3 regions of the Micromonospora schwarzwaldensis genome follow, and region 1 is predicted to be linked to each of the others. Evidence: predicted binding sites of a transcription regulator. Region 1 holds the regulator's gene; each other region holds the start of a gene.
The links. Region 1 encodes HrcA, which represses chaperone genes, less so after heat shock. Its sites were predicted from a motif close to GGTTNGCACNCTCNNNNNGAGNGTGCNAACC; they were not measured.
Positions count from the first base shown of each region.

Region 2: the regulator HrcA is predicted to act here: its motif matches at 5,372-5,402, upstream of groES (co-chaperone GroES).
Region 3: the regulator HrcA is predicted to act here: its motif matches at 4,759-4,789, upstream of groL (chaperonin GroEL).

Region 1 is NZ_CP154796.1:965,390-975,235, forward strand. It holds gene VKK44_RS04675 (GlsB/YeaQ/YmgE family stress response membrane protein) at 1-198, shown strand, start outside; gene VKK44_RS04680 (sugar ABC transporter substrate-binding protein) at 420-1,712, shown strand; gene VKK44_RS04685 (carbohydrate ABC transporter permease) at 1,709-2,698, shown strand; gene VKK44_RS04690 (carbohydrate ABC transporter permease) at 2,695-3,525, shown strand; gene VKK44_RS04695 (hypothetical protein) at 3,582-4,442, opposite strand; gene VKK44_RS04700 (enoyl-CoA hydratase-related protein) at 4,597-5,382, opposite strand; gene hemW (radical SAM family heme chaperone HemW) at 5,402-6,625, shown strand; gene VKK44_RS04710 (DUF4870 domain-containing protein) at 6,669-7,316, opposite strand; gene hrcA (heat-inducible transcriptional repressor HrcA) at 7,525-8,550, shown strand; gene dnaJ (molecular chaperone DnaJ) at 8,622-9,764, shown strand; gene VKK44_RS04725 (16S rRNA (uracil(1498)-N(3))-methyltransferase) at 9,766-9,846, shown strand, end outside.
Region 2 is NZ_CP154796.1:400,841-410,686, forward strand. It holds gene VKK44_RS02030 (ROK family protein) at 1-4, opposite strand, end outside; gene VKK44_RS02035 (sugar ABC transporter permease) at 39-1,298, opposite strand; gene VKK44_RS02040 (ATP-binding cassette domain-containing protein) at 1,295-2,113, opposite strand; gene VKK44_RS02045 (sugar ABC transporter substrate-binding protein) at 2,219-3,322, opposite strand; gene ybaK (Cys-tRNA(Pro) deacylase) at 3,511-3,990, opposite strand; gene VKK44_RS02055 (THUMP-like domain-containing protein) at 4,047-5,279, opposite strand; gene groES (co-chaperone GroES) at 5,536-5,850, shown strand; gene groL (chaperonin GroEL) at 5,921-7,567, shown strand; gene VKK44_RS02070 (molybdopterin-dependent oxidoreductase) at 7,692-9,335, shown strand; gene VKK44_RS02075 (WhiB family transcriptional regulator) at 9,494-9,846, opposite strand, start outside.
Region 3 is NZ_CP154796.1:60,310-70,155, forward strand. It holds gene VKK44_RS00320 (GNAT family N-acetyltransferase) at 1-483, shown strand, start outside; gene paaN (phenylacetic acid degradation protein PaaN) at 536-2,209, shown strand; gene VKK44_RS00330 (GNAT family N-acetyltransferase) at 2,296-2,811, opposite strand; gene VKK44_RS00335 (cold-shock protein) at 3,034-3,237, shown strand; gene VKK44_RS00340 (hypothetical protein) at 3,347-4,711, shown strand; gene groL (chaperonin GroEL) at 4,986-6,608, shown strand; gene VKK44_RS00350 (hypothetical protein) at 6,678-6,896, opposite strand; gene VKK44_RS00355 (GNAT family N-acetyltransferase) at 7,081-8,013, opposite strand; gene VKK44_RS00360 (S8 family serine peptidase) at 8,047-9,846, opposite strand, start outside.

The DNA of each region.
Region 1 (9,846 bases):
CAGAACATGCCGATGTGGCTGCACATGCTGATCGGCGTCGGTGCCGCACTGCTGGGCACGATCGTCGCCCGGGCCTCCGGCTTCGCCGACACCGCCGGCATCGACTGGCGTGAGCTGATGTTGCAGGTGCTCTTCGCCGCCATCGCCGTGGCCCTGGTGGCCGGCGTCGGCCGCCGGCGGAGCGTCTCGCGCTACTGACCCCGCCCCACAACGCTCGACGGGCGCCCGGCCACCGGCCGGGCGCCCGTTCGCGTACTCCCGCTCTGACCTGCCCGGACGGCACCCCTGCCGGCCGGGCGTCCGGCTGCGATACCGTCGCCTCGGCCGCCCGCCGCACCCACCCCCTGTTGTAAAGGAAATTTTCCTACTAAGGTGCGGCGGAGAAGGTTAGTGCCAAACGGCCCTGAGGGAGATATGGCGTGAACAGGTGGAAGCGGCTGGCTCCGGTCACCGCCATCGTGGCGTCGGCCGCGCTGGTGCTGACCGGCTGCGGTGGCTCCGGCGACGACGACAAGGCCGCCGACAACAGCAAGCTGACGGTCTGGATGATGGGTGAGGGCGGCGACGCCCAGACGAAGTTCCTCGACACGGTCGAGGCGGAGTTCAAGAAGAAGCACCCCGAGACCGACGTCGTGGTGCAGTACATTCCCTGGCTCGAGGCGCCGAAGAAGTTCCAGGCGGCGCTCGCCGGCGGCGAGGGCCCGGACGTCACCGAGCTGGGCAACACCGAGACCCAGGGCTGGGCCGCGCAGGAGGCCCTGGCCGACGTCACGGACAAGTTCAACGGCTGGACCGAGGGCAAGGACATCCTGCCCGACCTGGTCAAGAACGCCCAGCTCGACGGCAAGCAGTACGGGGTGCCGTGGTACGCCGGCGTGCGCGCCGTCTACTACCGCACCGACTGGTTCGCCGAGGCCGGCGTGAAGCCGCCGACGAACTGGGACGAGATGGTCGCCGCCGCGAAGGCCGTCCAGGCCAAGAAGCCCGGCACCTACGGCATCGCCCTGCCCGGCAACTCCGAGCTGCCGTTCTACTCCTTCCTCTGGGGTGCCGGCGGGGAGATCGCCACCAAGGACGGCGACACCTGGAAGTCCGGCTACAACACCCCCGAGGCGCAGAAGGCGGTCAAGTTCTGGACCGACCTGGTGACCGTGCACAAGGTCGCCCCGCCGGCCGCCGCCGGCTGGAACGAGGTCGACGCCCGGACCCAGTTCGCCACCGGCAAGGCCGCCATGGCGTTCGCCGGTAGCTGGCAGGGCGGCGCGATGAAGAAGGACAACCCCGACATCGAGAAGGTCTGGGGCACGTTCCCGATCCCCGGCCCGGACGGCAAGGCCGCCCCGGCGTTCGCCGGCGGTTCCGACATCGCGGTCTGGAAGGACAGCGAGCGCCAGGCGCTGGCCTGGGACTACATGACCGTGCTGCTGAGCAAGCAGAAGGACCAGGAGTTCGCCAGCAGCCTCGGCTTCTTCCCGGTCTACCAGGACCTGGTCAGCGGCGGGAACTACGCCAACGACAAGGTGATGGCCGCGTTCGCCACCGCCATCCAGAACACCAAGCTGACCCCGCTGACCCCGAAGTGGGTCGAGGTCAGCCGCACCAAGACGGTGACCCAGGCGATGAACAGCTCGGTCATCAAGGGCCAGAAGACGGTCGAGAAGGCAACCGCCGACGCGGCCACCGAGATGGAAAGCATTCTCAACGCCAAGTGACAACGCTGACCAAGGCCACCGGCGAGGCCGCCGCGCGGGAGACCCCCGCGCGGCGGCGCCGCCCCCGGGTGGACCGCCTCCCGTACCTGCTGCTCCTGCCCTGTCTGGCGATCATCGCCGTGCTGCTGCTCTGGCCGCTCGGCCAGGTCGTGATGATGTCCTTCTACAAGCTGGACAGCGTCCGCCAGCTCCGCGGGGACCGCGAGTGGCCGTGGGTCGGCCTGGCCAACTACACGCAGATCCTCGGCGACCCGTTCTTCCGTACGGTGCTGCGCAACACCGTGCTCTTCGCGTTCGCCAACGTGGCGCTCACCATGGTGCTCGGCACGCTGGTGGGGCTGCTGCTCAACCGGCTCGGCAAGCGGATGGCCACGTTCGTGGCGAGCTGCGTGATGCTCGCCTGGGCCACCCCGGCGCTGACCGGCACCATCGTCTGGAAGTGGATCTTCGACGACACGAGCGGCCTGGTCACCTGGCTGTTCAACAAACTGCCGGACGGCCTCTCCACGACCCTGTTCGGGCGTAGCGACTGGACCGGCTACGGCTGGTTCAACGACCCGCTGCTCTTCTTCGGCATCCTGACGCTGGTGGTGGTCTGGCACTCGTTCCCGTTCATCGCGGTGAGCGTGCTGGCCGGGCTCAAGAGCGTGCCCACCGAGTTGCAGGAGGCGGCCCGCGTCGACGGCGCCGGGCCGTGGCGCGTCTTCTGGTCGGTCACGTTCCCGATGCTGCGGCCGGTCTTCGGCATCCTCGTGGTGCTCTCCACGATCTGGGACTTCAAGGTCTTCACCCAGCAGTTCGTACTGGCCGGCGGCACCCAGGACCGGTCGACGTTCATGCTGTCGATCTACTCGTACGCGGAGGCGTTCTCACCGCCGCCGAAGTACGGACTCGGCTCCGCGATCGCCGTCATCCTCACCGTGATCCTGCTCGCGGTGACCGCCCTGTACGTCCGCATGGTGCTCAAGCAGGAGGACGAGTCGTGAAGAAGATCGCGCTCAACGGGGCCGGCGTGCTGGTCGCGCTCTTCGCCGCGTTCCCCGTCTACTGGATGATCGCGACCTCGCTGAAGCCCAACCGGGAGATCTTCTCGGCCACGCCGCGCCCGGTGCCGGCGGAGCCCACCCTGGAGCACTACCGGGAGATTCTCACCGGCAACCTGATCCCCGGCGTGACGTTCCTCGACTTCTTCCTCAACAGCGTGCTGGTCGCGGTGGCCACCGTGCTGCTGAGCGGCCTGGTCGCGCTGCTCGCCGCGACCGCGGTGGCCCGGTTCCGGTTCAAGCTGCGCACCAGCTTCCTGATCCTGCTCCTGGTGGTGCAGATGATCCCGCTGGAGGCGCTCGTCATCCCGCTGTTCCTGATGATCCAGCGGCTCGGCCTCTACAACACGTTGCCCAGCCTGATCCTCACCTACCTCGGCTTCTCGCTGCCGTTCGCGGTGTGGATGCTGCGCGGCTTCGTCGCGGCGGTGCCGAAGGAGCTGGAGGAGGCCGCCGCGATCGACGGGGCGAGCCGGGCGCAGACGTTCCGCAAGGTGTTGTTCCCGCTGGTCGCGCCCGGCCTGGTGGCGACCAGCATCTTCTCCTTCATCACCGCCTGGAACGAGCTGATCTTCGCGTTGACGTTCATCAACGACCAGCAGCGGTACACGCTGCCGGTGGCGATGACGTTCTTCTTCGGGCGGGACGACACCGCCTGGGGGTCGGTGATGGCCGCGTCGACGCTGTTCACGCTGCCGGTGATCGTCTTCTTCCTGCTGGTGCAGCGCCGGATGGTCTCCGGGCTGGTCGCCGGCGCGGTGAAGGGCTGAGCCCGGTCGACCTCGATGACGGGCCGTCGGCGGGCCGTCGGCGGCCCGGCGCCGGCTCAGGTGTCGGCGAAGACCTCGGCCAGCACCTGCGTCGCCGGATCACCCTTCACCCGGGCCCAGGTGCCCTGCTCGGCGGTCCACTCCAGGCTGCCGAAGCGGACCCGCTTCACGCCGTTGTCGTCGGCGTGCGAGACCAGCCAGTGCGCGTAGCGCCAGCCGTTGCGGTCGTCGCTGGCCGGCACCGTCAACCCGGTCAGGTTCGTCGCCCCGGTCAGCCGGGGCAGGCCCCAGTCCAGCGTCAGGCCCTCCAGCACCGCGCTGGCGGCGGCCGGGCCGCGCATGGTCGGTGTCGAACCGACAGTGCAGGCCACCGCGCCGGTCGCCTGGCCGAGCAGCGCGCGGGTGAGGACCTCCGACTCGTCCGCCCACTTCTGGTACGCCTCGGGGTAGGCCGACCGCTGCACCCGCTGGGCGGCCTCGGTGACCCGCATCCGCTCCCAGCCCTTGACCTTCTTCAGCGCGGCGTAGAACTTCCGGGTCGCGTAGCGCGGGTCCTGGATCTCCTCCGGCGTGCCCCAGCCCTGGCTCGGGCGCTGCTGGAACAGGCCGAGCGAGTCCCGGTCGCCGTGCGCGATGTTGCGCAGGTGCGACTCCTGGTAGGCGGTCGCCAGCGCCACCACCACCGCGCGCTCGGGCATCCGGCGCTGCGCCCCGATGGCGGCGATGGTGGCCGCGTTGGCCATCTGGTCGGCGCCCAGCACCACCTCGCCGTCGGCCTGCACGGTGCAGGTCCGGCTGGCCAGCGGCAGCCGCAGGTGGTGACCGAACTGCTTGGTCACGAACCAGATCGCGAGCAGGGCCAGCACGCACACCACCACACCAGATGCCACGATCGCCGGTCGCGTCCGCACCCGCACCCCCTGTCCTGACAGTCCGACCAGCGTACGTCGCCGACGCGACTCCCCGACTCGGCCGACCGGCCTTCTCACCGCCGCGTCACCGGCCCGTGACCGGTCGCTGTCGAGAAGGGGTCCCGCCTGTGCCGGACGCGTCGACCGGGGGCCCCGCCTTCTATCCTTCGGCGGGCACCCACGCCGCCGGGCGCTTCTCACGGAACGCGAGCACCCCCTCCCGCCCCTCGTCGGAGAGGAAGTACCCCGTGGAGAGCGCCGCCAACGCACCGATCTCCGCCCGCAGATCGGTGGCGGCCGGCCGGCGCAGCAGCTCCTTCGCCCCGGCCAGCGCCGCCGGCGCGCCCTTGACCAGCGCGGCGCGGTAGCGCTCGACGGCGGCGTCCAGCCCGTCCGCCGGCACCGCGGCGGTGACCAGGCCGACCTCGGCGGCCCGCCGGCCGTCGAACGTCTCCCCGGTCAGGTACAGCTCGGCGGCGGCCCGCGGGCTCAGCCGGGGCAGCACGGTCGCCGAGATCACCGCCGGGATCACGCCGATCCGCACCTCGGTGAACGCGAACGTCGCCTCCTCGGCACAGACCGCCAGGTCGGCGGCGGCGATCAGGCCCAGCCCGCCGGCCCGGGCCGGCCCGGCCACCTTCGCCAGCACCGGCTTCGGGCACTCCCGGACGGCGACCAGCACGTCGCCGAGCATGCCGGCCGGCACGGTCCCGCTGGCGTACGCGGCGGCGGTCTCCTTCAGGTCGGCGCCGGAGCAGAAGACCGGGCCGGTGTGGTCCAGCACGATCGCCCGGACCGCGTCGTCGGCGACCGCCGCGGCCAGCCCGGCGAGCAGCTCGGTCATCAGCGGCGTGGAGAGCGCGTTGCGGTTGTGCGGGCTGTCCAGGGTGAGGGTGGTCACCCCACGGGCCGTGGCGACCCGCACGAGAGCGTCCGGAGAGGTCATGCCGGGCACACTAGTGGCCATGCCCGGCGTCCTTCCAGAAGGCGAACCCGTCCCGCGCGACGGGTCGCTGCCCGCCACCGCCCGCCGCGCCGTCGGCGCCCGCGGCTTCGGCGTGTACGTGCACGTCCCGTTCTGCGCCAGCCGGTGCGGTTACTGCGACTTCAACACGTACACCGCCTCGGAGCTGGGTGGCGGGGCGAGCCGGGAGACGTACGCCGACAGCGTGCTGGCCGAGCTGGCGCTCGCCGGCCGCGTGCTCGGCGACTCCCCGCCGCCCCGGGTGGACACCGTCTTCGTCGGCGGCGGCACACCCACCCTGCTGCCCGCCGACGACCTGGCCCGGATCCTCGACGGCATCGACCGCACCTGGGGCCTGGCCGCCGACGCCGAGGTGACCACCGAGGCCAACCCCGAGTCGGTCACCCCGGAGTCGCTCAGGACGCTGCGGGCCGCCGGTTACACCCGGATCTCGCTGGGCATGCAGTCCGCCGCGCCGGGCGTGCTCGCCGTGCTCGACCGGCGGCACAGCGCGGGCCGGGCCACCGCCGCCGCCGCCGAGGCGCGCGACGCCGGGTTCGACCACGTCAACCTGGACCTGATCTACGGCACGCCGGGGGAGACGGCCGACGACTTCGCCGCCTCGCTGGCCCAGGTGGTCGACGCGGGCGTGGACCACGTCAGCGCGTACGCCCTGATCGTGGAGGACGGCACCCGGCTGGCCGCGCGGATGCGCCGGGGCGAGCTGCCGTACCCCTCCGACGACGTGGCGGCGGACCGCTACCTCGCCGCGGAGGCGGCGCTGCACGCGGCCGGTTTCTCCTGGTACGAGGTGTCCAACTGGGCCCGCTCCGAGGCGGCCCGGTGCCGGCACAACCTGCTCTACTGGACCGGCGCGGACTGGTGGGGCCTGGGCCCGGGGGCGCACAGCCACGTCGGCGGCGTGCGCTGGTGGAACGTCAAGCACCCGGCCGCGTACGCGCAGCGGCTGGCCGACGGCGCCTCGCCGGCGCTGGCCCGGGAACGGCTCACCGGTGACGAACAGCACATGGAGGACGTGATGCTGCGGCTGCGACTCGACTCCGGGCTGCCGCTGGACGTGTTGGACACCGCCGGGCGGGCGGGCGCCGAGCGGGCCCGTGCCGGTGGTCTGCTCGACGACGCCGCGTACGCGGACGGTCGTGCCGTGCTCACGCTGCGCGGCCGGCTGCTGGCCGACGGCGTGGTCCGCGACCTGCTGCCCTGACCGGTCCGGCCGGCCCCGCCGCGCGGGACCGGCCGGTGCGGGGTCACTTGATCAGGCTGGCCGACATCGGGTAGCGGTAGAGCTGCCCCTCGTTGGCCTTCACCCCGGCCAGGATGCCGAAGATGATCCCGACGATCATGGCGCCGAAGCCGACCACCAGGCCGATCAGGATGCAGGTGAGGATCCAGCCGACCAGCGCGATGACCGACCAGATGAGCTGGAAGTTCAGCGCGGCGACCGCGTGCGCCCGCACGGTCGGGGACTGGTTGCCCCGGGCCAGCAGCGCCACCAGCGGCGCGATCCAGCCCAGCACGCCGCCGCCGATCAGCATCCCGGCCGCGCCGCCGAAGTGCGCGACCAGGGCCCACGTCTTGTCGTCGTTGTTGGCGTAACCGGCCGGCGGGCCGTAGGAGCCGCCACCGGGGTAGCCGCCGCCGGGCGCGCCGTAGCCCGGGGCGCCACCACCGGGCGGGGGATAACCACCCGGCGGGGGGTAGCCACCCGCCGGAGGCTGGCCGCCCGGGGGCGGATAACCGCCGGGCGGGGGATAGCCGCCCCCGCCCGGAGCCCCGGACAGTGGTGCGGTGGGGGGCTCGTCGGCCGGCGAGGAGCCGTACGGCGCCGACGGCGGGAACGGGTCGGGCTGGGGGCCGGGGTCCCCCGCTCCGGGAGGGCGAGGAGGTTCAGTCATGGACGTCACGGTAGGTCCCGGGGGCAAGCGGCACCAGGGCTGTTCGGTCCCGACGCGCCGCCGGAACGCGACGGCCGCACCCGGGGTCCGTCGCTGATCATCGCGCCGGTGGGGGTGCCGACGTAGACTGGCACTCGCTACAGTCGAGTGCCAGTCGCCCGGCGGATGCCGCGCGTCGCCCGGCCGAGGTGCGTCAGGAGGTGGGGAGATGGGTCTCGACGACCGCAAGCTCGCCGTGCTGCGCGCCATCGTGGAGGACTACGTCGCCACGCAGGAGCCGGTGGGCAGCAAGGCCCTGGTCGAGCGGCACCAGCTCGGCGTCTCACCGGCGACCGTGCGCAACGACATGGCGGTGCTGGAGGAGGAGGGCTACATCCGGCAGCCGCACACCAGCGCCGGCCGGGTGCCCACCGACCGTGGCTACCGCCTCTTCGTCGACCGGCTCTCCCGGGTCAAGCCGCTCAGCCCGGCCGAGCGCCGGGCGATCGAGCGCTTCCTGGTCGGCGCCGTCGACCTCGACGACGTGGTGCACCGCACGGTCCGGCTGCTGGCCCAGCTCACCCGGCAGGTGGCCGTGGTGCAGTACCCGAGCCTGGCCCGGTCCAAGGTGCGCCACCTGGAACTGGTGCCGATCTCCACCACCCGGCTGATGGTCGTCATGATCGCCGACACCGGGCGGGTCGAGCAGCGGCTGGTCGAGCTGCCCGCCCCGGTCCCCGCCGAGCACGTGACCGACCTGCGCCGGCTGGTCAACGAGAAGCTGGTCGGCAGTCAGCTCGCCGAGACGCCCCCGCTGGTGCAGGCGCTGGTCGAGGAGTCCGCGCCGCACCTGCGCCCGGCCATGACCACGCTCTCCACCGTGCTGCTGGAGACGCTCGTCGAGCGGCACGAGGAGCGGATCGCGTTGGCCGGCACCGCCAACCTGACCCGGGGTGGCCTGCTCGACTTCCAGGGCTCGCTGCGCCCCATCCTGGAGGCGCTCGAAGAGGAGGTCGTGCTGCTCAAGCTGATCGGCGAGACCGAGCCGAGCAACACCACCCGGGTGCTCATCGGCGACGAGAACGAGATCGACAATCTGCGGGCCGCCTCGGTGGTCAGCACCGGTTACGGCCCGGGTGCCACGATCGTCGGTGGGCTCGGCGTGCTCGGGCCGACCCGGATGGACTACCCCGGCAATATCGCCATGGTGAGGGCCGTGGCACGCTACGTGGGCGAACTGCTGGCCCAGAACTGACCAGTCAGGGCCGACGGCCGGGAACGGCCGGCGACCGGCGACGCGAGACGAACATGAGGACACCGAACGCAGTGGCCAGGGACTACTACGGCATTCTCGGCGTGAGCCGGGACGCCTCCGACGACGACATCAAGCGTGCCTACCGGAAGTTGGCGCGGCAGTACCACCCGGACGTCAATCCGGACCCGGAGGCACAGGAGAAGTTCAAGGACATCAACGCCGCGTACGAGGTCCTCTCGGACGACCGGAAACGGCAGATCGTCGACCTGGGCGGCGACCCGCTCGCCCCGGGTGGCGGCGGCGCGGGCGCGGGTGGCCCCGGCGGCGCCGGCCCGTTCGTCGGCTTCCAGGACATCATGGACGCGTTCTTCGGCGGCGCGGCGGGCGGCAGCCGGGGTCCCCGGCCGCGTACCCGGCCGGGCGCCGACGCGATCCTGCGGCTGGAACTGGACCTCAACGAGACCGCGTTCGGCGTCGAGGCGCCGATCACGGTCGACACCGCGGTGCTCTGCACCACCTGCTCCGGCGCCGGCACCGCCGCCGGCACCCACCTGGCCACCTGCGAGGCGTGCGGCGGTCGCGGCGAGGTGCAGTCGGTGCAGCGGACGTTCCTCGGCCAGGTGGTCTCCGCCCGGCCGTGCACCGTCTGCCAGGGCTACGGCACCACGATCCCGCACCCCTGCCCGACCTGCGCCGGTGACGGGCGGGTGCGGACCCGCCGCTCACTGACCGTCAAGATCCCGGCCGGCGTCGAGGACGGCATGCGGATCCGGCTGGCCCAGCAGGGTGAGGTCGGCCCGGGCGGCGGCACCGCCGGCGACCTCTACGTCGAGATCCACGAGCGGACCCACGACGTCTACTCCCGCAAGGGCGACGACCTGCACTGCCGGGTGACCGTGCCGATGACCGCCGCCGCGCTCGGCACCCGGCTGACCATCAAGACGCTGGACAGCGAGGAGATCGTCGACGTCAAGGCCGGCACCCAGCCGGGCAGCACGCTGCGGCTGCGCGCCCGCGGCGTGCCGCACCTGCGGGGCACCGGCCGGGGTGATCTCTACGTCCACCTGGACGTGCGCACCCCGACCAAGCTCGACGCCGACCAGGAGCGGATGCTGCGCGACTTCGCCAAGACCCGTGGCGAGGAGGTCGCCGAGCTGACCAAGCAGGGTGGCTTCTTCTCCCGGATGCGCGACGCCTTCAACGGGCACGCCTGAGGTGTCGGCGCCGCTGTTCCTGGTCGAGGCGCTGCCCACCGGCGACACGGTGACGCTGGACGGCCCGGAGGGCCACCACGCG
Region 2 (9,846 bases), 560 kb from region 1:
GCATTGCCACTGCCATGGTGTGTCCGTACCCCCCGGGGTCAGCGCGTGCCGGTGGCGGCGGCCCGCCGCCTGGACAGCGCGTCGATGGTCGCGGCGGCGAGCAGCACCACGCCGGTGACCACGTACTTGACGCCGGAGCTGTATCCCATCAGTCCCATGCCGTTGTCGATCACCGCGATCACCGCGCCACCGAGCACGGCGTCGAGGACGCGGCCCTTGCCGCCGAAGAGGCTGGTGCCGCCGATCACCGCCGCGCCGACGGCGTAGAGCAGCACGTTACTGCCACCGGTGTTGGGGTCGACCGAGTTGGCCCGGCTGGCGGCCACGATGCCGCCGATCGCGGCCATCCCGGAGCAGATGACGAAGACCGAGACGCGGATCCTGTCCACGTTGATGCCGGCCCGGCGGGCGGCCTCGGCGTTGCCGCCGACCGCGTAGATGTGCCGGCCGTAGCTGGTGCGCTGGAGCACGAACGTCCAGACGATCAGCAGCAGCGCGATGATCGGCACCACGATCGGCACGCCCTTGAGCGAGCTGACCAGCACGTTGCGGCTGCGCTCCAGGTTCAGCACGTAGACCGCGACGCCGAGGATCACGGCGAGGCCGCCGATCCGCGCGGCCACCACCGCGATCGGGTCGGTGAGCAGGCCGCGGGCGGACCGGTTGCGGTGCCGCAGCAACTGCACGGCCGCGTACCCGGCGACGGCCGCCGCGGCAAGCGCCCAGCCCAGCGCGGGGGAGAGGTTGCGGTTCGCGATCGCGACCAGCACGTCGTCGCGGACCGCGATGTTCGCGCCCTCGTCCATCAGCGTCAGCACGACGCCCTGGAAGGCCAGGAAGCCGGCGAGCGTCACCACGAAGGACGGGATGCCGACCTTCGCGACCAGCAGGCCGAGCACGATGCCGATGACCACGCCGGTGACGACGGCGGCGAGCACCGCGACGTACCAGGGGTAGCCGACCACGGTGGCGGTGTTGGCCAGGATCGCGGCGCAGACGCCGCTGGCGAAACCGGCGGAGAGGTCGATCTCGCCGAGCAGCAGGACGAAGACCAGGCCCATCGCGATCAGCGTGACCGCCGCGCCCTGGGTGAACAGGTTCGCCAGGTTACCGGCGGTGAAGAACGAGGGGCGGGCGATCGAGAAGCCCACGGCCAGTACGAGCAACATGATCACGGCGGGCAGCGCGCCGATGTCGCCGCCGCGTACCCGGCGCCAGTAGTTGTTCACGTGGCTGCCCATGGTCGGCGTCGGGATGACGCTGGCCGGGCCTTCCTTCTTCACGGCGGTGGCGGTCATCGGACGGCTCCTGGGGTGATGTCGGCGGGCGCGGCGCCGGTACCGTGGCTGCCCGGCTCGCCGGCGAGGCCGAGGTCGCCGGAGCGACCGGCGGTGATCAGCTCGACCACCTGCGAGTGGGTGATGTCGGTGGTCTTCACCTGGGCGACCATCTGACCGAGGTAGAGCGCGGCGATCCGGTCGGAGACGGCGAAGACGTCGTTCATGTTGTGCGAGATGAGCACCACGGCCAGGCCCTTGTCGGCCAGCCGGCGGACCAGCTCCAGCACCTGAGCGGTCTGCGCGACGCCGAGCGCGGCGGTGGGCTCGTCCAGGATGACCAGCCGGCTGTTCCAGAGCACCGCCTTGGCGATGGCCACGGTCTGCCGCTGGCCGCCGGAGAGGCTGGAGACGTGCTGGCGCAGCGACTTGACGGTGCGCACGCTGAGGCCGGCCAGCGTCTCGGCGGCCATCTGCTCCATGGTCGGCTCGTCGAGCACGATGCCGCTGCGCTTCTCCCGGCCGAGGAACATGTTCTGCACGATGTCGAGGTTGTCGCAGAGCGCCAGGTCCTGGTAGACGACCTCGATCCCGAGCGCGGCGGCGTCCCGGGGGCTGTTGATGCTCACCGGCTTGCCGTCGTAGAGGAACTCGCCGGCCTCGGTGGGGTAGATGCCGCTGATGCACTTGACCAGGGTCGACTTGCCGGCGCCGTTGTCGCCGACCAGCGCGGTCACCTCGCCGGGGTGCGCGGCGAAGGCGACGTCACGGAGCACCTGGACGGGACCGAAGCTCTTGTCGATCCCGCGTAGCTCCAGCAGGGGGGTTGCGGACACGGGGGTCTCCTTTGGGCGGAGGGAGGTCTCGGATCCCGTCCGGCGTGGGCGCCGCCCGGCACGGGGTGGTCCCGTGCCGGGCGGCGCCGCCTGAGGCGGGTGGGGTCAGCTCACGCCGGCGTCGGTGCAGAGCTTGGCGAACGCACCGGTGCAGAGCTCTTCCTTGGTGACGTAGCCGTCGGCGACGACGTCCTTGACGTTGTCCTTGTAGATGGCCTTCGGCTCCAGCAGCACGGCCGGCACGTCCCGGTTGCCCTCCGGGTCCTTGACGGTCTGGCCGGTGTCCTTCTTCTCGCCCTTGGCGAGCGCGATGGCCAGCTCGGAGGCGGCGTCCGCCTCCTTCTTGACCGCCTTGTAGACGGTCATGCACTGGTCACCGGCGAGGATGTTCTGCAGGCCCTCCTTGGTGGCGTCCTGACCGGTCACCGGGACCTTGCCGTTGAGCTTGTTCTTCTTCAGCACCGAGATGGCCGCGTTGCCGAGGCCGTCGTTGGCGGCGAGCACGCCGTCGATCTTGCCGCCGGCCTTGGTCAGCTGCTGCTCGAAGATGGTCGCGGCCTGCGCGTTGTCCCACGCCGGCACCGGGTCGTCGGCGACCTTGGTGTATTCCTTCGAGTCGAACTTCGGCTTGAGCACCGAGTCGTACCCGTTCTTGAACAGGGTGGCGTTGTTGTCGGTCGGCGAGCCGTTGAGGTACGCGATCGACGGGTTCTTGGCGCCCTTGTCGGTCAGGCACTTGCTCAGGCCCTCGCCCTGGAGCTTGCCGACGGCCTCGTTGTCGAAGCTGACGTAGTACTGGGCGGAGCCGCCCAGGGTCAGCCGGTCGTAGTCGATGGTGGCGACGCCCTGCGACTTGGCCTTGTCGAGCACGGCCTTGCCGGTGCCGGAGTCCAGGTTGACGATCATCAGCACGTTGACGCCGTTGGTGATCATCTGGTCGGCGATGGTCTGGAACGCGGTCTTGTCGTTCTGCGCGTTCTGGATGTCGGACTCGACGCCGGCCGCGTCGAACGCCGCCTTGAGGAACTTGCGGTCCGCGCCCTCCCAGCGGGCGGAGGACTTGCTGTCCGGCAGGATCACGCCGATCTTCGGCTTCTTGTCGTTCGAACCGCCGGCCTGGTCGGAAGAATTGCCGTTGTCACCACAGGCAGCCATGCTGCCGGTCGCGAGGAGACCGACGGCCGCGAAGGTGAGGAAGCCCTTGCGCATGTGCACGGGTCCTTTCGGGGGGTGGGGGGAGTTGCGTTCGATGTTTTGTTGTGTCCGGCAACGTATTCCCCGCTTCCCGCGCTCCGCAAGAGTGCCGAGGTCAGAAGTTTGTTGGCGGCGGTAACAATTCAGCAACGCGGTTGTCACCTGAGCGACACCGGCTGCGGAAACGCTCCCAGACGTCCGGATCAGCGGGCGGCGATCGGGGCGGTCACGGCCCCGGTCAGCGCCACCAGATCGGCCGGCGCGAGCTGCACCTGGAGGCCGCGACGGCCGGCCGAGACGTACACCGTCGGGTGCGCCAGCGCGGACACGTCGACCACTGTCGGCAGCGCCCGGCGCTGCCCCAGCGGGCTGATCCCGCCCCGCACGTATCCGGTCGCCCGCTCGGCCACCGCCCGGTCGGCCAGCGCGGCCCGCTTGCCGCCGACCGCCCCGGCCAGCGCCTTCAGGTCCAGCTCCCCGGTCACCGGCACCACCGCCACGGTCAGCACGCCGTCGACGTCGGTGACGAGCGACTTGAACACCTGCGCCGGTGGCACCCCGAGCGCGTCGGCGACCAGCGCGCCGTAGTTCGGCGCGTCCGGCGGGACGTCGTACCGGTGGGTGCGGTACGCGATCTTCCGCCTGGTCAGCAGCGCGGTCGCCGGAGTGCCCTGTCCCGCCATGACGGTCAAGCTAACCCGGCCGCCGCCGCCCGGCGACCCGAGCCGGCGGAGTCCGATCAGCCGGTGGCCGGAACCGGACGGCAGATCAGCACCGTGGGCGCGCCGGCCACCCGGGTCAGCACCAGGCTGGCCGCCGTGTCGCCGGACAGGCGCAGGTCGCGGCGCAGCTTCTCCGGCTCCAGCGCCGAACCCCGCTTGAGGATCTCCACCCGGCCGACCCGGCGCTCCCGCAGCAGCGCGCGCAGCCGCTTCAGCGAGAACGGCAGCACGTCGGTGATCTCCAGGCAGCGGGCGAACGGCGTGGGCCGCGCCGCGTCCGCGTACAGGTAGGCGATCGACGGGTCGGCGAGCGTCGCGTCGAGGTCGGCGGCCAGCTCGGCGACCAGGTGCGCGCGCACCACCGCCGGGTCCGGGTCGTACAGGAACCGCCGGAGCGGGCCCACCTGCGCCTCGTCCGCGCCGCTGCCGGTGAGGTGGTGAGAAGGGGACCCGTCTCTACCGGAGGCGTCAACCGGGGGCCCTTCCTTGCTCCGCAGGAGGGTGGCGCGGCGGGGGACGCCGGCCAGCGGGCCGCACCAGAGGGCGGCCTCCACCAGGTCGCCGTCGACGCTCACCCACTCCGCCTCGGCGCCGGCCGGGATCAGCGCGTGGTCCAGGCCGGGCGCCACCTTGACCACGGTGCGCGGCACCCGCTCGGCGAGCGCGGTAACGAAGTCCCACGGCGGCGAGTAGGCGTTCGGGTCGAAGATGCGCCGCCCGGTGCCGGCCCGCCGCCGGGCCGGGTCGCAGAACGCCCCGTCGACCCGGGACACGTCGAACGCGGTGGCGTCGCCGCACTCGACAGTGACCAGCTCGGCCAGCCCGGCGGCCTCGGCGTTCGCGGTGGCCATCGCCGCGGTCAGCGGGTCGGCCTCCACCGCGTACACCCGGATGCCGGCGCGGGCCGCGGCGAGCGCGTCGGCGCCCAGCCCGCACCCGAGGTCGGCCAGGGTGGTCACGCCCGCCGCGCGCAGCCGCGCGGCCCGCCGGTCGGCGACCACCCGGCGGGTGGCCTGCTCCAGCCCGGGTCGGGTGAGGAACATCCGGGCCGCCGCCGCGCCGAACTTGCCGACCGCCCGGCGACGCAGCTCCGCCTGGGTCAGCGCCGCCGCCGCGAGCCCGCCCGGGATTCCGGCCGAGCGCAGCGCGGCGGCTGCCGCCAGCGGGTCGCCGCCGGCCACCCGCTCCGCCGAGGCGAGCGCGGTCGACCCCTCGGGGGTACGCAGCGCGGTGAGCTGGTCGAGATCCACCCGCCCATTCTCCCGGCCGGCTCCCGGGGGCGACACGACGGGCGACGCGCTGGCACTCTCCTTGACGGAGTGCTAGCCGAGGAATAACCTGCGATTAGCACTCTCACCCTGAGGGTGCCAACGCCCGGGCCCCGTGCCCGAGCGTTGAACGCCAGGCGGACCGGCACCCGCGACGACGGCCCCGCCCGGTGGCATGTGGCAGATTGACGCTGGTCGGCGTGCCGACCGGCAACGACACCAAGTACCCCAGGAGGGTATGCCCGTGACTACCGCGACCAAGGTTGCGATCAAGCCGCTCGAGGACCGCATCGTGGTGCAGGCGAACGAGGCCGAGACCACCACCGCCTCGGGCATCGTGATCCCCGACACCGCCAAGGAGAAGCCGCAGGAGGGCACCGTCCTCGCTGTCGGCCCGGGCCGGATCGACGACAAGGGCAACCGCGTGCCGGTCGACGTGAAGGTCGGCGACACCGTCCTCTACTCGAAGTACGGCGGCACCGAGGTCAAGTACGCCGGCGAGGAGTACCTGGTGCTCTCCGCCCGCGACGTCCTCGCGGTCATCGAGAAGTAAGCAACCGATCAGTGTCGTTGCCCCGGTCCGGCTCGCCGGGCCGGGGCAACGTCGCTTCGAAGGGATACCGATGGCAAAGATCCTGAGCTTCTCGGATGACGCCCGGCACCTGCTCGAGCACGGTGTCAACGCCCTCGCGGACACGGTCAAGGTCACGCTCGGCCCCCGCGGGCGCAACGTCGTCCTGGACAAGAAGTTCGGTGTGCCCACGATCACCAACGACGGCGTGACCATCGCCAAGGAGATCGAGCTCACCAACCCGTACGAGAACCTCGGCGCGCAGTTGGTCAAGGAGGTGGCGACCAAGACCAACGACGTCGCCGGCGACGGGACCACCACCGCCACCGTGCTGGCGCAGGCCATGGTCCGTGAGGGCCTGCGCAACGTGGCCGCCGGCACCAACCCGACCGGCCTGAAGCGGGGCATCGACGCGGCAGCCGCCAAGGTCTCCGAGGCGCTGCTCGGCAAGGCCGTCGAGGTCGCCAGCAAGGAGTCGATCGCGCACGTCGCGACCATCTCCGCGCAGGACGCCACGATCGGCGAGCTGATCGCCGAGGCGATGGAGCGGGTCGGCCGCGACGGTGTGATCACCGTCGAGGAGGGCTCCGCGCTCACCACCGAGCTGGAGGTGACCGAGGGTCTCCAGTTCGACAAGGGCTTCATCTCGCCGAACTTCGTCACCGACGTGGAGGGGCAGGAGTCGGTCCTGGAGGACCCGTACATCCTGATCACCACGCAGAAGATCTCGGCGATCGAGGAGCTGCTGCCGCTGCTGGAGAAGGTCCTCCAGAACAACAAGCCGCTGCTCATCATCGCCGAGGACGTCGAGGGCCAGGCCCTGTCCACGCTGGTGGTCAACGCCATCCGCAAGACCGTCAAGGTCTGCGCGGTGAAGGCCCCCGGCTTCGGCGACCGCCGCAAGGCGATGCTCCAGGACATGGCGATCCTGACCGGCGCCGAGCTGGTCGCCCCGGAGCTGGGCTACAAGCTCGACCAGGTCGGCCTGGAGGTGCTCGGCACCGCCCGTCGCGTCGTGGTCGACAAGGAGAACACCACTGTCGTCGACGGCGGCGGCCAGTCCGCCGAGGTCGCCGACCGGGTCGCCCAGATCCGCAAGGAGATCGAGGCCTCGGACTCCGAGTGGGACCGGGAGAAGCTGGCCGAGCGGCTGGCGAAGCTCTCCGGCGGCATCGCGGTGATCAAGGTCGGCGCGGCCACCGAGGTCGAGATGAAGGAGCGCAAGCACCGCATCGAGGACGCCATCGCCGCGACCAAGGCCGCGGTCGAGGAGGGTACGGTCCCGGGCGGCGGCGCCGCGCTGGCCCAGATCCTGCCGGTGCTCGACGACGACCTGGGCTTCACCGGCGAGGAGAAGGTCGGCGTCTCGATCGTGCGTAAGGCGCTGGTCGAGCCGCTGCGCTGGATCGCCCAGAACGCCGGCCACGACGGCTACGTGGTGGTGCAGAAGGTCGTCGGCCAGGAGTGGGGCACCGGCCTCGACGCGGCCACCGGCGAGTACGTCGACCTGGCCAAGGCCGGCATCCTCGACCCGGTGAAGGTGACCCGCAACGCGGTCTCCAACGCCGCGTCGATCGCCGGCCTGCTGCTCACCACCGAGAGCCTGATCGTGGAGAAGCCGGCCGAGTCGGAGCCGGCCGCGGCCGGTGGGCACGGCCACTCGCACGGCCACGGCCACCAGCACGGCCCGGGCTTCTGACCCGAGGAGTACGGCCCGACGTCGGGGCACACCGCCGAGCCGGCGGGGTGCCCCGACCCGTATCCGCTTACGGAACTCTGACGAGATTGGCGGCCGGCCCGACCGGTCGACCAGACTGGGTCGCGTGAGCACGATCTCCCGCCGCCACGCGGCGCTGGCCGGTGTCGTCGCCGCCGTGGTGGCGCTCGGCGTCGCCGAGCCGGTGGCCGTCCTGACCGGTCCCCGGTCCGCCCCGCTGATCGCCGTCGGCGGCCTCGTGGTCGACCTGGTGCCCGAGCCGCTCAAGCAGTTCGCCATCGACGTCTTCGGCAGGTACGACAAGATCGCCCTGCTGGTCGGGACGGCGCTGCTGCTGGTGGGCTTCGCGGCGCTGCTCGGCCTGGCGGCGGCCCGGCGGCTGGTGTTCGGCCTGGCCGGCATCGCCGCGTTCGCCGTGCTCGGTGTCGCCGCCGCGCTGACCCGGGCCGGCGCGGACGCGTTCGACGCGCTGCCCTCACTCGTCGGCGCGGGCCTGGGCGGGCTGACGCTCTGGGCGTTCGTCGCCGGCCCGCTGCGCGCGGACCGCGACCCGGCGGTCCCCACGACGTCCCCGGACGGCGCGACGGCGTCCCGGCCCGGTCCCACGCCGCCCCCGGCAGTCGCCGCGCTCGCCCGCGAGGAGAGGGCGTCGGGCGACTGGGAGCCCCTGGACGGCGGGGACCAGGAGTCGCGGCGCCGGTTCCTGCGCGGCGTCGGCCTGCTGACCGGCGGCGCGGCGGTGGCCGGGCTCGGTGGGCACTGGCTCGCCGGGCGGCGGGGCGTCTCGGCGGCCCGGCAGGCGGTGACGCTGCCCGCGCCGGCCGCGCCCGCCCCGCCGGTGCCGGCCGGCGCGGACCTGTCCCTGCCCCGGCTCGCCCCCTACGTCACGCCGAACCGGGAGTTCTACCGGATCGACACCGCGCTGGTGGTGCCGCAGGTGGACCCGGTCACCTGGAAGCTGCGCATCCACGGCCGGGTCCGTAACCCGATCGAACTGAGCTTCGACGACCTGCTCGCCCGGCCGATGGTCGAGCGCTACGTGACGCTGGCCTGCGTCTCCAACGAGGTGGGCGGCGATCTGATCGGCAACGCCCGCTGGCTCGGTGTGCCGCTCAAGGAACTGCTGGACGAGGCGGACCCGGAGGAGGGCGCGGACCAGGTGGTCGGGCGCGCGGTCGACGGCTGGACCTGCGGCACCCCCACATCGGTGTTGCGCGACGGGCGGGACGCCCTGCTCGCGGTCGGGATGAACGGCGAGCCGCTGCCGGTCGCGCACGGCTTCCCGGTCCGGATGGTGGTGCCCGGCCTCTACGGGTACGTCTCGGCGTGCAAGTGGCTGACCGAGCTGGAGCTGACCAGCTTCGCCGACTTCGACGCGTACTGGGTGCCGCGCGGCTGGTCCGCCCAGGGCCCGGTCAAGACGCAGTCGCGGATCGACACGCCCCGTGCCCGCAGCCGCCCGGCCGCCGGCCCGGTGACGGTCGCCGGGGTGGCGTGGGCGCAGCACCGTGGCGTCCGCCGCGTCGAGGTACGTGTCGACGACGGCCCCTGGCGGGAGGCGACGCTGGCCCCGGCCGTGTCGTCGGACACCTGGGTCCAGTGGTCCTGGCGCTGGGACGCCACCCCCGGCGAGCACACCCTCCAGGTGCGCGCCACCGACGCGGCCGGTGAGACGCAGCCCGAGCAGCGCAGCCCGGTCGCCCCGGACGGCGCGACCGGGTGGCACACCGTCCCGGTGACCGTCGCCTGACCCGGGCTCCGTCGCCCGGCCCGCCTCCGTCGATCATGAGGTTGGCTGCCTCGGGACGGACGATTCGCCCCGCCAACCTCATGATCACCGGAAGGGTCGGACGACGAAACGCCGCCGCGCCCCGGGGAGGGGCGCGGCGGCGCGAAGTGCGAGCGAGGTCAGGCGACCTTGCGCTGGTCCGGGACGGCGGTCTTGTGCGGTCGGCCGAGGCGGGCCTCCAGGCGGGCGACGTCGACCCGGGCCTGCCGGCGGTCGGCCGCGTCCTCCCAGCCGAGGGCGAGCAGACGCAGCCGCTCGGACTCGCTGAAGCCGCCCCAGACGCCGTACGGCTCGCGGACGGCGAGGGCGTGCGCGGCGCACTCGGCGCGCACCGGGCAGGCCCGGCAGACGGACTTCGCGCCGGACTCGCGGCGCAGCCGGGACGAGCCGCGCTCGCCGTCCGGGTGGAAGAACTGGGCGCTGTCGCGGCCCCGGCACGCGCCGAGCCGCTGCCAGTCCCAGAGGTCGACGA
Region 3 (9,846 bases), 910 kb from region 1:
TACCGGACCGTGCACTGGCGCGACCACACGCCCGACGAGTACGTCGCGGACACCGCGCACCTGGAGGGCCGGCTGCTGCTCGACGCGCCGATGGGTGAGCTGGCGTGGGAGCAGCAGAAGATGGACGCGCAACGAAAGCGGGGCGTGGAGCGGGCGCTCGACGCCCGGGGCGTGCGTCGCTACAACACCGGCGCGGTGCACGAGGCGTCCGGCCGGCTGGTCGGCTGGAGCCAGCTCAGCCTGGCGGCGAGCAGCACCGACCACGCCTGGCAGCAGATCACCATCGTCGATCCCGGCCACCGCGGCCACCGGCTGGGTCTGCTCTGCAAGGCCGCCAACCTGGGGTACGCGTTGAGCCGCGAGCCGGCGCTGCGGACGGTCGACACCTGGAACGCCGCCGCCAACGGTCACATGATCGTGATCAACGAGCAGCTCGGCTTCCGCCCGGTCGCCGGCTCGGTCGACTGGCAGTTGACGATCTGAGTTGTGACACGCCCCTACTGATCTGGTGCCTTTCTGTTGCATGATGGCGGGCATGACGGAGACCCCGCACCCCCTGTACGCCAGGCACGCCGAGACCCTCGACCGGGCGCTGACCGCCATCACGGAGCGCGGGTACTGGTCCGCCTATCCCGAGTCGCCCAGCCCCCGGGTGTACGGCGAGACCGCCGCCGCCGACGGCAAGGCCGCCTTCGAGGCGTACCTGGGCGGCGACTTCCCGCTCGACCAGGCGAGCGACGGCACCACCGTGGCCACCGAGGTCAGCCCGTTCGGCGTGGCGCTGGACGTGCGCTACCCGCACGCCGGCGCGGACGAGTTGGTGGCCGCCGCCACCGCCGCGCTGCCGGCCTGGCGCGACGCCGGCCCGAAGGCCCGCGCGGGCGTCTGCCTGGAGATCCTCGACCGGCTGCACAAGAACGTGTTCGAGCTGGCCAACGCCGTGCAGTTCACCAGCGGTCAGGCGTTCGTGATGGCGTTCCAGGCCGGCGGCGCGCACGCGCTGGACCGCGCGCTGGAAGCGGTCGCCTACGCGTACGCCGAGATGACCCGCCACCCCGGGACGGCCGGCTGGGAGAAGGCCGCCGGCAAGGGCGACCCGCTGCGGATGACCAAGACGTTCCACGTGGTGCCGCGCGGGGTGGCACTGGTCATCGGCTGCAACACGTTCCCGACCTGGAACTCGTACCCCGGGTTGTTCGCCTCGCTGGTCACCGGCAACCCGGTGGTCGTGAAGCCGCACCCGCGCGCCGTGCTGCCGCTGGCGGTCACCGTGAAGTACGCCCGCCAGGTGCTCGCCGAGGCCGGCTTCGACCCGAACCTGGTGCAGCTCGCCCCCGAGGCGGCCGGCGAGAAGCTCGCCTCGACGCTGGCCCTGCACCCGGCCGTGAAGATCGTCGACTTCACCGGCTCCACCGAGTACGGCGACTGGCTGGAGGCGAACGCCCGGCAGGCCGCCGTCTACACCGAGAAGGCCGGCCTGAACACGGTGGTGATCGACTCCACCGACGACTTCGCCGGGCTCTGCCGCAACCTGGGCTTCACGCTCACGCTCTACAGCGGCCAGATGTGCACCACCTCGCAGAACCTGCTGATCCCGCGCGACGGCATCGACACCGACCAGGGGCACAAGAGCTTCGACGAGGTGGCCGCCGGGATCGCCGGAGCGGTCGCCAAGCTCACCGCCGACCCGGCGCGGGGCGTCGAGCTGACCGGCGCGATCGTCAACGACGGGGTGCTGGAGCGGCTCGACGAGGTGACCAAGGTCGGCGAGCCGGTGCTGGAGTCGCGCACCGTCGAGCACCCGTCCTTCCCGGGCGCCGTGGTGCGTACGCCGACGGTGGTCAAGCTGGACGCCGCCGACACCGCGACGTACGCGCGGGAGTGGTTCGGGCCGATCTCGTTCGCCATCGCGACCGACTCGACCGCGCACAGCCTGCGCATCCTGCGCGAGACGGTGGGGGAGAAGGGCGCGCTGACCGCGGCCGTCTACTCCACCGACGAGGCAGTGCTGGACGCGGCCGAGGCGGCGGCGATCGACGCCGGCGTGCACCTGTCCTGCAACCTGACCGGTGGCGTGTTCGTCAACCAGTCGGCGGCGTTCTCCGACTTCCACGGCTCGGGCGCGAACGCGGCGGCCAACTCGGCGCTGACCGACGGCGCGTACGTGGCGAACCGGTTCCGGGTGGTGCAGAGCCGCCGGCACGCGTGAGGTGGAAAGCGGGGCCCCCGCCGGTGCGGGGCCCCCGCCGGTGCGGGGCCCCCGCCGGTGCGGGGGCCCCGCTCACCAGCCGGGCGTCAGGCCGGGCGGCGCATCTGGAGTTCGCGCAGGACCGGGAGCCGGGGGTGCGGGACGCGTACCCCGGTGTCGGTGAAGCCCAGCTTCCGGTAGGCCCGGCAGGCGCGGTCGTTGCCGACCACCACCTCCATCATCAGTTCGGGCCGCCCGCAGGCCCGGGACCAGGCCGCCACCGCGTCCACCAGCGCGGCCAGCAGCCCGGTGCCCCGTCGAGCCGGGGTCACGTAGACCGCGTAGACGAGCGTCAGGCCCGGCTCGTCCGGTGCGGCGATGCCACCGGCGTGGCCGACCAGGCGGGCGTCCGCCTCGGCGACGAACTGGCCGATCTGGTCGCCCCGCGAGACGGTCGCCACCCGGGCTGCGAAGTCCGCGTGCGGGCGCGCGGCGGCCTCGGCCACCGTCTCCAGGAAGGCCAGTGGGCTGTCGGCCAACATCTCCAGCCGGAGCGCCCGCATCCGGGCGGCGTCCTCCGGGCGGATCCGCCGGACCGTGGGTGGGACGGGCACGCTGGTCATGCCGCATACATACCGGACCGGGCCGGAGCGGGCGCGTCCGGGTGCCGTACCAGCTCCGGAATATGCCCGATTTGTGGTCGTGCGCGGTCGTCACTCCTCGTGTAGCGTGCGATTTCGGTCACCGATTCAGCGGCCGTCGCCGATCGCCGAAACCGGTGTGCCGCCGGTGCCGGTCCGCCGGTTTCCGGGTGTTGGACGCCGCGCAGAGTGAGGAAGTGCACCGTGGCACAGGGCACCGTGAAGTGGTTCAACTCCGAAAAGGGCTACGGCTTCATCGCCGTCGACGGCGGTCAGGACGTCTTCGTCCACTTCTCCGCGATCGAGATGGACGGCTACAAGGCTCTGGACGACGGCCAGCGGGTCGAGTTCGAGATCGCTCAGGGCCAGAAGGGCCCGCAGGCCGAGCGCGTCCGCGTCATCGCCTGATCGCTGCCGGCCGTCGCCCGCGGCCGAACCACCCCGACCGGGGCTGCGTTGCCGCCCCGCACCGTGGAAGATCATGAGCCGTTCCAGCCGTCGCCGCTGAGGAGGGCCCATGTCCGACCTGCCCCCGTCGGGTTCCACCGAGCCGGTGCACCCGGCCGATCCGGCCCGGCCCGCGCCGCCGCCCGCCGGGCCGGTGCCGGAGCAGTCGGGGCCGCCCGGGACGCCGCCCACCGCCGGCCAACCGGCCGTCGACCCGTGGGCCGACCGGACCGCCGCCGACCGGCCGGACTCCGACCCGGACGCGCCGAACCCGGACGGGTACGGCCCGCCGCCTGCCCACCCGCACCCGTCCGGCTCGGCCACCCCACCGCCCGGCTGGCCCGCGCCACAGGGCATCCCGCCCGGCTGGCCCGCGCCACAGGGCAGCACCCCGTCCGGCTGGTCCGCGCCGCAAGGCAGCACCCCGTCCGGCTGGCCCGCGCCGGACGCTGCTCCGCCCGGCGGCTGGAGCTGGCCGGCCACCGGGCCCACCTACCCCGGTCATCCGATGCCGGGCGCGGCGTACCCCGGTCACCCGATGCCCGGTGCGGCGTACCCCGGTCACCCGGTGCCCGGTGGCTGGTACCCCGGTCCCGACCCGCAGGATCCGCTGGTCACCCCGCCGTACGCGGGCGTTGGGGGTTGGTTCGCGCGGTGCGCCGGCGCGGTCCGGCGCGGTTGGCGGCAACTCCTGCCGATCATGCTGCTCACCCAGGGCGTACCGGCGGCGGTGATCTCCGTCCTCTCGCTCTTCCTGGTCCCCACCGACGAGCTGGCGACCGGCCCGGACGGCGCGCCGGTGCTGCCGGACGGCTACCTGGGGCAGCTGTTCGCGTTCTACGGCGTGGTCCTGTTCGCCGCGTTGGTCTTCGGTCCGCTCCAGGCGGTCGGTTGGGGCGCGGGCACCTGGGTGGTCGCCCGGCAGGCGGCCGGGGAGCCGGCCGGCCTCGGCGGCGCGCTCCGGTACGGCGCGCGCCGCGCGCTCGGCCTCTGGGGCTGGACGATCGTCGTCTCGCTGCTGATCACGGTCGGCGCCTGTCTCTGCCTGCTGCCCGGCATCTACGTCGGGTTCGCGGTCGCGCTGTTCGGCCCGGTCTACCTGTTCGAGCGGCAGGACCCGATCGGGCGGTCCTGGCGGATGTTCCACACCCGCTTCGGCATGGTGCTGGGCCGGGTGGCGCTGGTGGCGTGCGCGTTGCTCGCGGCGAGCGTGCTGGACGTCGTGGTGGGCGCGGTGAGCGGCGCGGCGTTCGGCGCCGATCCGACGTCCGCGCCGGGCACCGCGGTCGGGGCGGTGACGCTGGCCGTGGTCGGCGCCGCGCTGGCCGCGCCGGCCTACCTCGCGCAGCTCGTCGGGCTGGTCGTCGCGTACGCCGAGCAGCGGGCCCACGAAGGCCCGGTGAACGCGGCCCGACTGGCTGCGGAACTCGGCTGAGCGGTGCGGTCGTGCTTGCACTCGGCTAGGGAGAGTGCTAAACAAGTCATTGGCACTCGCGTACGGTGAGTGCCAATGGTCGGGGCGGTAGGGCCACGGCCGCGCCGGTGCCTCCAGGGTGCCGGAGCGGAACGGGGCCGGTCGTCGCGGGCTGTCCGGCCCGACCGAGGAGGACGTCGTCGTCGCCAGGTGGCGACGTCCCCAAGGTGCGTACACCAGACGGCCCATCCGGGCATCCCGGGTGGCCCGTGAGTGTCCAGGAGGACAACGCCGTATGGCCAAGATGATCGCGTTCGACGAAGAGGCGCGCCGCGGCCTCGAGCGGGGCATGAACCAGCTCGCCGACGCCGTGAAGGTGACGCTCGGCCCCAAGGGCCGCAACGTCGTGCTCGAGAAGAAGTGGGGTGCCCCCACCATCACCAACGATGGTGTGAGCATCGCCAAGGAGATCGAGCTCGAGGACCCGTACGAGAAGATCGGCGCCGAGCTGGTCAAGGAGGTCGCGAAGAAGACCGACGACGTCGCCGGTGACGGCACGACGACGGCGACCGTCCTGGCCCAGGCCCTGGTTCGCGAGGGTCTGCGCAACGTGGCCGCCGGCGCCAACCCGATGGCCCTGAAGCGGGGCATCGAGACCGCCGTGGCCAGCGTCTCGGAGGAGCTGCTCAAGCTCGCCAAGGACGTGGAGACCAAGGAGCAGATCGCCTCCACCGCCTCCATCTCCGCCGGTGACAGCACCGTCGGTGAGATCATCGCCGAGGCGATGGACAAGGTGGGCAAGGAAGGCGTCATCACCGTCGAGGAGAGCAACACCTTCGGCCTCGAGCTCGAGCTCACCGAGGGCATGCGCTTCGACAAGGGCTACATCTCCGCCTACTTCATGACCGACCCGGAGCGTATGGAGGCCGTCTTCGACGACCCCTACATCCTGATCGTCAACAGCAAGATCTCGTCGGTGAAGGACCTGCTCCCGATCCTGGAGAAGGTCATGCAGTCGGGCAAGCCGCTGCTGATCATCGCCGAGGACCTGGAGGGCGAGGCCCTCGCCACGCTGGTCGTCAACAAGGTCCGGGGCACCTTCAAGTCGGCCGCCGTCAAGGCGCCGGGCTTCGGTGACCGCCGCAAGGCCATGCTCGGCGACATCGCCATCCTCACCGGTGGCCAGGTCATCAGCGAGGAGGTCGGCCTCAAGCTGGACGCCGTCACCCTCGACATGCTGGGCCGCGCCCGCAAGGTCGTGGTGACCAAGGACGAGACCACCGTGGTCGACGGCGCCGGTGACGCCGAGCAGATCCAGGGCCGGGTGAACCAGATCCGGGCCGAGATCGACAAGAGCGACTCCGACTACGACCGGGAGAAGCTGCAGGAGCGTCTGGCCAAGCTGGCCGGCGGTGTTGCGGTGATCAAGGTCGGCGCGGCCACCGAGGTCGAGCTGAAGGAGCGCAAGCACCGCATCGAGGACGCCGTCCGCAACGCGAAGGCCGCCGTCGAGGAGGGCATCGTCCCGGGTGGTGGCGTCGCGCTGGTCCAGGCCGGCAAGACCGCCTTCGACAAGCTGGACCTGGCCGGCGACGAGGCGACCGGCGCGCAGATCGTCAAGATCGCGCTGGACGCCCCGCTGCGGCAGATCGCCGTCAACGCCGGCCTCGAGGGTGGCGTCGTCGTCGAGCGGGTCCGCAACCTCGACCCGGGTCACGGCCTCAACGCCGCGACCGGCGAGTACGTCGACCTGCTGGCCGCCGGCATCATCGACCCGGCCAAGGTGACCCGTTCCGCGCTGCAGAACGCCGCCTCGATCGCCGCGCTGTTCCTCACCACCGAGGCCGTCGTGGCGGACAAGCCGGAGAAGACCCCGGCCGCCCCGGCTGGCCCGGGTGGCGGGGAGATGGACTTCTGAGTCCAGCTTCACCCAGTACGCCGGAAGGGGGCGGGCCGCGTCAGCGGTCCGCCCCCTTCCGCGTCCGCGTCAGGTGGGCAGCGGGCGTTGGTTGCGTCGCTTGTGTGCCCGGTCGTACGGCGGCAGCAGCCGTCTCGGCTCGTCCACCGGCTGCCGGGGCTCCTCCACGGCCGGCTGGTCCGCGGCGTCCTGCTCGGCGTCGCCCACGTCGAGCCGTTCGGTGGGCAGCTCGCCGGCCGGGCGCCGGCCCGTCGCCGGGCCGTCGGTCCGTTCGTCATCCGTGGTCATTGCGCGCCTCCTCTGCCCCTCGAACGGTAGGGGCCGGTCGATGGGCGTGGAGGGCGAACGGCGTTATGCCCGATTGATGGCTCTTCACGCCGATAGACCGGGTGTCCGGTGCCGGCGGGGCGTCGGCGATGCTGTGGGCATGGAGCACGTGTCCAGAGTGCCGCGACCGGGTGCTCCACGTGTGCTACCGGGTGCGCCCCTGAAGGGCCTTCCGGTAGAGGAAGAAGACGCGCTCGATCCGGGCCCCGGCCGCACCCGAGTAGAACGGCACCGGGCCGACCCAGCCGATCTGCGCCTCGGTGAACCCGGCCGCCGCCTGGTCGCGGAGGCAGCGGCGCAGCAGCACCCCACCGATCCCGGAACCCTCGGCCGCCGGGGCGGTGCCCATCGGCCCGAACCAGCTCGGCCGCGCCGACCCGTACGCGGCGAAGCCGAGGATCTCGCCGTCCCGCTCGGCCAGGTGCGCGCCCGCGTCCGGGCGGCCCACCGAACCGGCCAGCTCACCGTCCCAGGCGCCGCCGAACGTGGCCCGGGCGAACGCGGCCAGCGCCGGCAGGTCCGTGGACGTGGCCCGGCGTACCGTCACGCCCTGCCCGGCCAGCCGCCGCTCGCTGGCCTCGGTGGGACGCAGCGCCGCCGACCCCTCGGCCAGCGTGGCGGTCATGTTCCAGGCGGTCCGGTCCTGCCGGTAGCCGAGCCGCAGCGCGGCGCAGACCGCCGGCGTGTAGCGGACGTCGATGCCGGGCCAGGCGTAGTACGGCGGGTTGCCGGCGAGCAGCACCTCGGACGCGCCGAGCGCGGCCAGCCGGCCCTCCGCGTCGGCCAGCAGCGCCGCGCCGATCCCCCGGCGGCGCTCCGCCGGGGCCACCGCGACCAGGTCGACGTGACCGAGCCGCGGATCGGTCGCCGACCGGGACCCGACCAGGACCCCGAGCAACGTGCCGTCGCGGACCGCGCCGAGCCGCAGCACCGGCCGGTCGGCCGCCGCCCGCTCCGCCAGCGTGGCCACCACGGCCGGCGCCTCGGCCGCGTCCTCCGGCAGGTCCAGCGACCGCCGGCAGAGTGCGACGACCTCGGGCAGACGGTCCCGGCCCAGCTCGATGATCTCCACGTCCATGGTCGCCGACCCTAGGCCATTCCGGCAGGGTTGTTAACCGGCCCGCGCCGCCCGCACCGCCGCGTACGCGTCGACCAGGCCGGCGCCGACCAGGTCGTGGGTGCCGCCACAGGTCGTGCCGGCCGGAACGGTGACCGGGGTGGCGGTCCCGGTGAGGATCTCCCGGGTCCGCGCCAGGTCCCCGATCAGCGCCGGGTTCGCCGACCACATCAGCGCCACCACGCCGGCCACCTGCGGTGTCGCCATCGAGGTGCCGTCCAGGGTGGCGTACCCGCCGCCGGGGAACGCCGACGGCACCGCCGCGCCGGGCGCCACCAGGTCGGGTTTGGGAACCTCCCCGGTCGGGCCCCGGCTGGAGAACTCGGTGAGCCGGCGGGCCCGGTCGACCGCACCGACCGTGAGCACGTCCGGGTACGGCGCCGGCGGGTCGACGATCGACCCGCAGTACGGGCCGGTGTTGCCGGCGGCGGCCACCACCAGGATGCCGGCCGCGGCCAGCGCGGCGGTCGCCGGGCGCAACGCCCCCGGATCGCACCCCTCCAGCGGGGGGCAGCCCCACGAGTTGGTCAGCACGTCCGGCGCGCGCTGCGGCCGGCCGTCGGTCAGCGGGTTCCCGCCCGGCGGGAACGGCGCCAGCATGAACTGGAGGCAGTCGAGGTAGCGGGCCGGGCTGCCGAGGTTGCGGTCCAGGTTGACGCAGCCCACCCAGCTCGCCCCGGGCGCCACCCCGATCCCGTCGCGGCCCACCGCGCTGCCGAGCGTGTGGGTGCCGTGGCCGCCCCGGTCGGCCGGCGTGCGGCGGTGCTCCCACGGGTCGTACCAGGAGTCGTCGCCGCCCCGGAACCCGGGTGCCAGCGCCGGGTGCCGGCCGTCCACCCCGGAGTCGGAGCTGCCCACCACCACGCCGGCGCCGGTGACGCCCAGCTCCGACCAGACCCGGTCCGCGCCGATCAGCGACACGTTCCAGGTGGGGCCGGTCGGCGCCGGGGTGTCGCCCCGGGCCGGCGGCGCCGCCGCGGGCAGCGGACGCGGGCGCTGGTCGACCAGCACCCGGGCCACCTCGGGCCGGCCGGAGAGCCACGCCCGGATGCCCGGCCCGCCGTCCGTCTCGATGGCGTTGACCAGGTAGTACGGCGTCGGGTTCAGGCGCAGCCGGGTCAGCGTGCGGCGCAGGTCGCCCTGCGTGCGGTCGGCGGTCGCCACCAGCCGCCGGTAGACCTCGGCGGCCCGCGCGTCCCGCCCCGCCCGGCCCGGCGCGCCGGCCGGCAGGCCGCTCAGGTCCGCCTGCTCGCGCAGCACCACCAGCAGCCGCTCGCCGTACAGGCCCGGCTGGCCGGGGACCACGTACACCACCGCCACGGCGGCCAGCAGGGCCCCGGCGGCCAGCCCGGCCACGCCCCGGCGGGGCACGCCGGCGCGGCGGCGGGCGAGCAGCACGGCGTACCCGACGGCGAGCAGCACCGCGACGGCGAACGCCGCGCCGGTGCCCACCGCGACCCAGAACGGCACGTCGCGGCTGCTGGCCAGCAGCAGGGTGATCTCCTCCGGGTCGGTGAGGGCCAGCGGGCCGGCCAGCGCCAGGCCGACCAGCCAGCGCGCCGGTGTCGCCCCGGCGGGACGGCCGGCACGCCGGGCCGCGGCCTCCAGCGCGGCCAGCACGAAGCCGAGCGGCGGCAGCAGCACCAGGCCCGGCAGTTGCGCGCCGGACTGCCCGGCGCCGGCGGCCAGCATCGTCAGCGTGACGCCCGCGACCAGACCACCGACCAGCACCAGCCGGACCGGCCGGGGCGTCGGCCCGGCGGCGAACGCGGCCCAGAACCCGGGGCCGAGCAG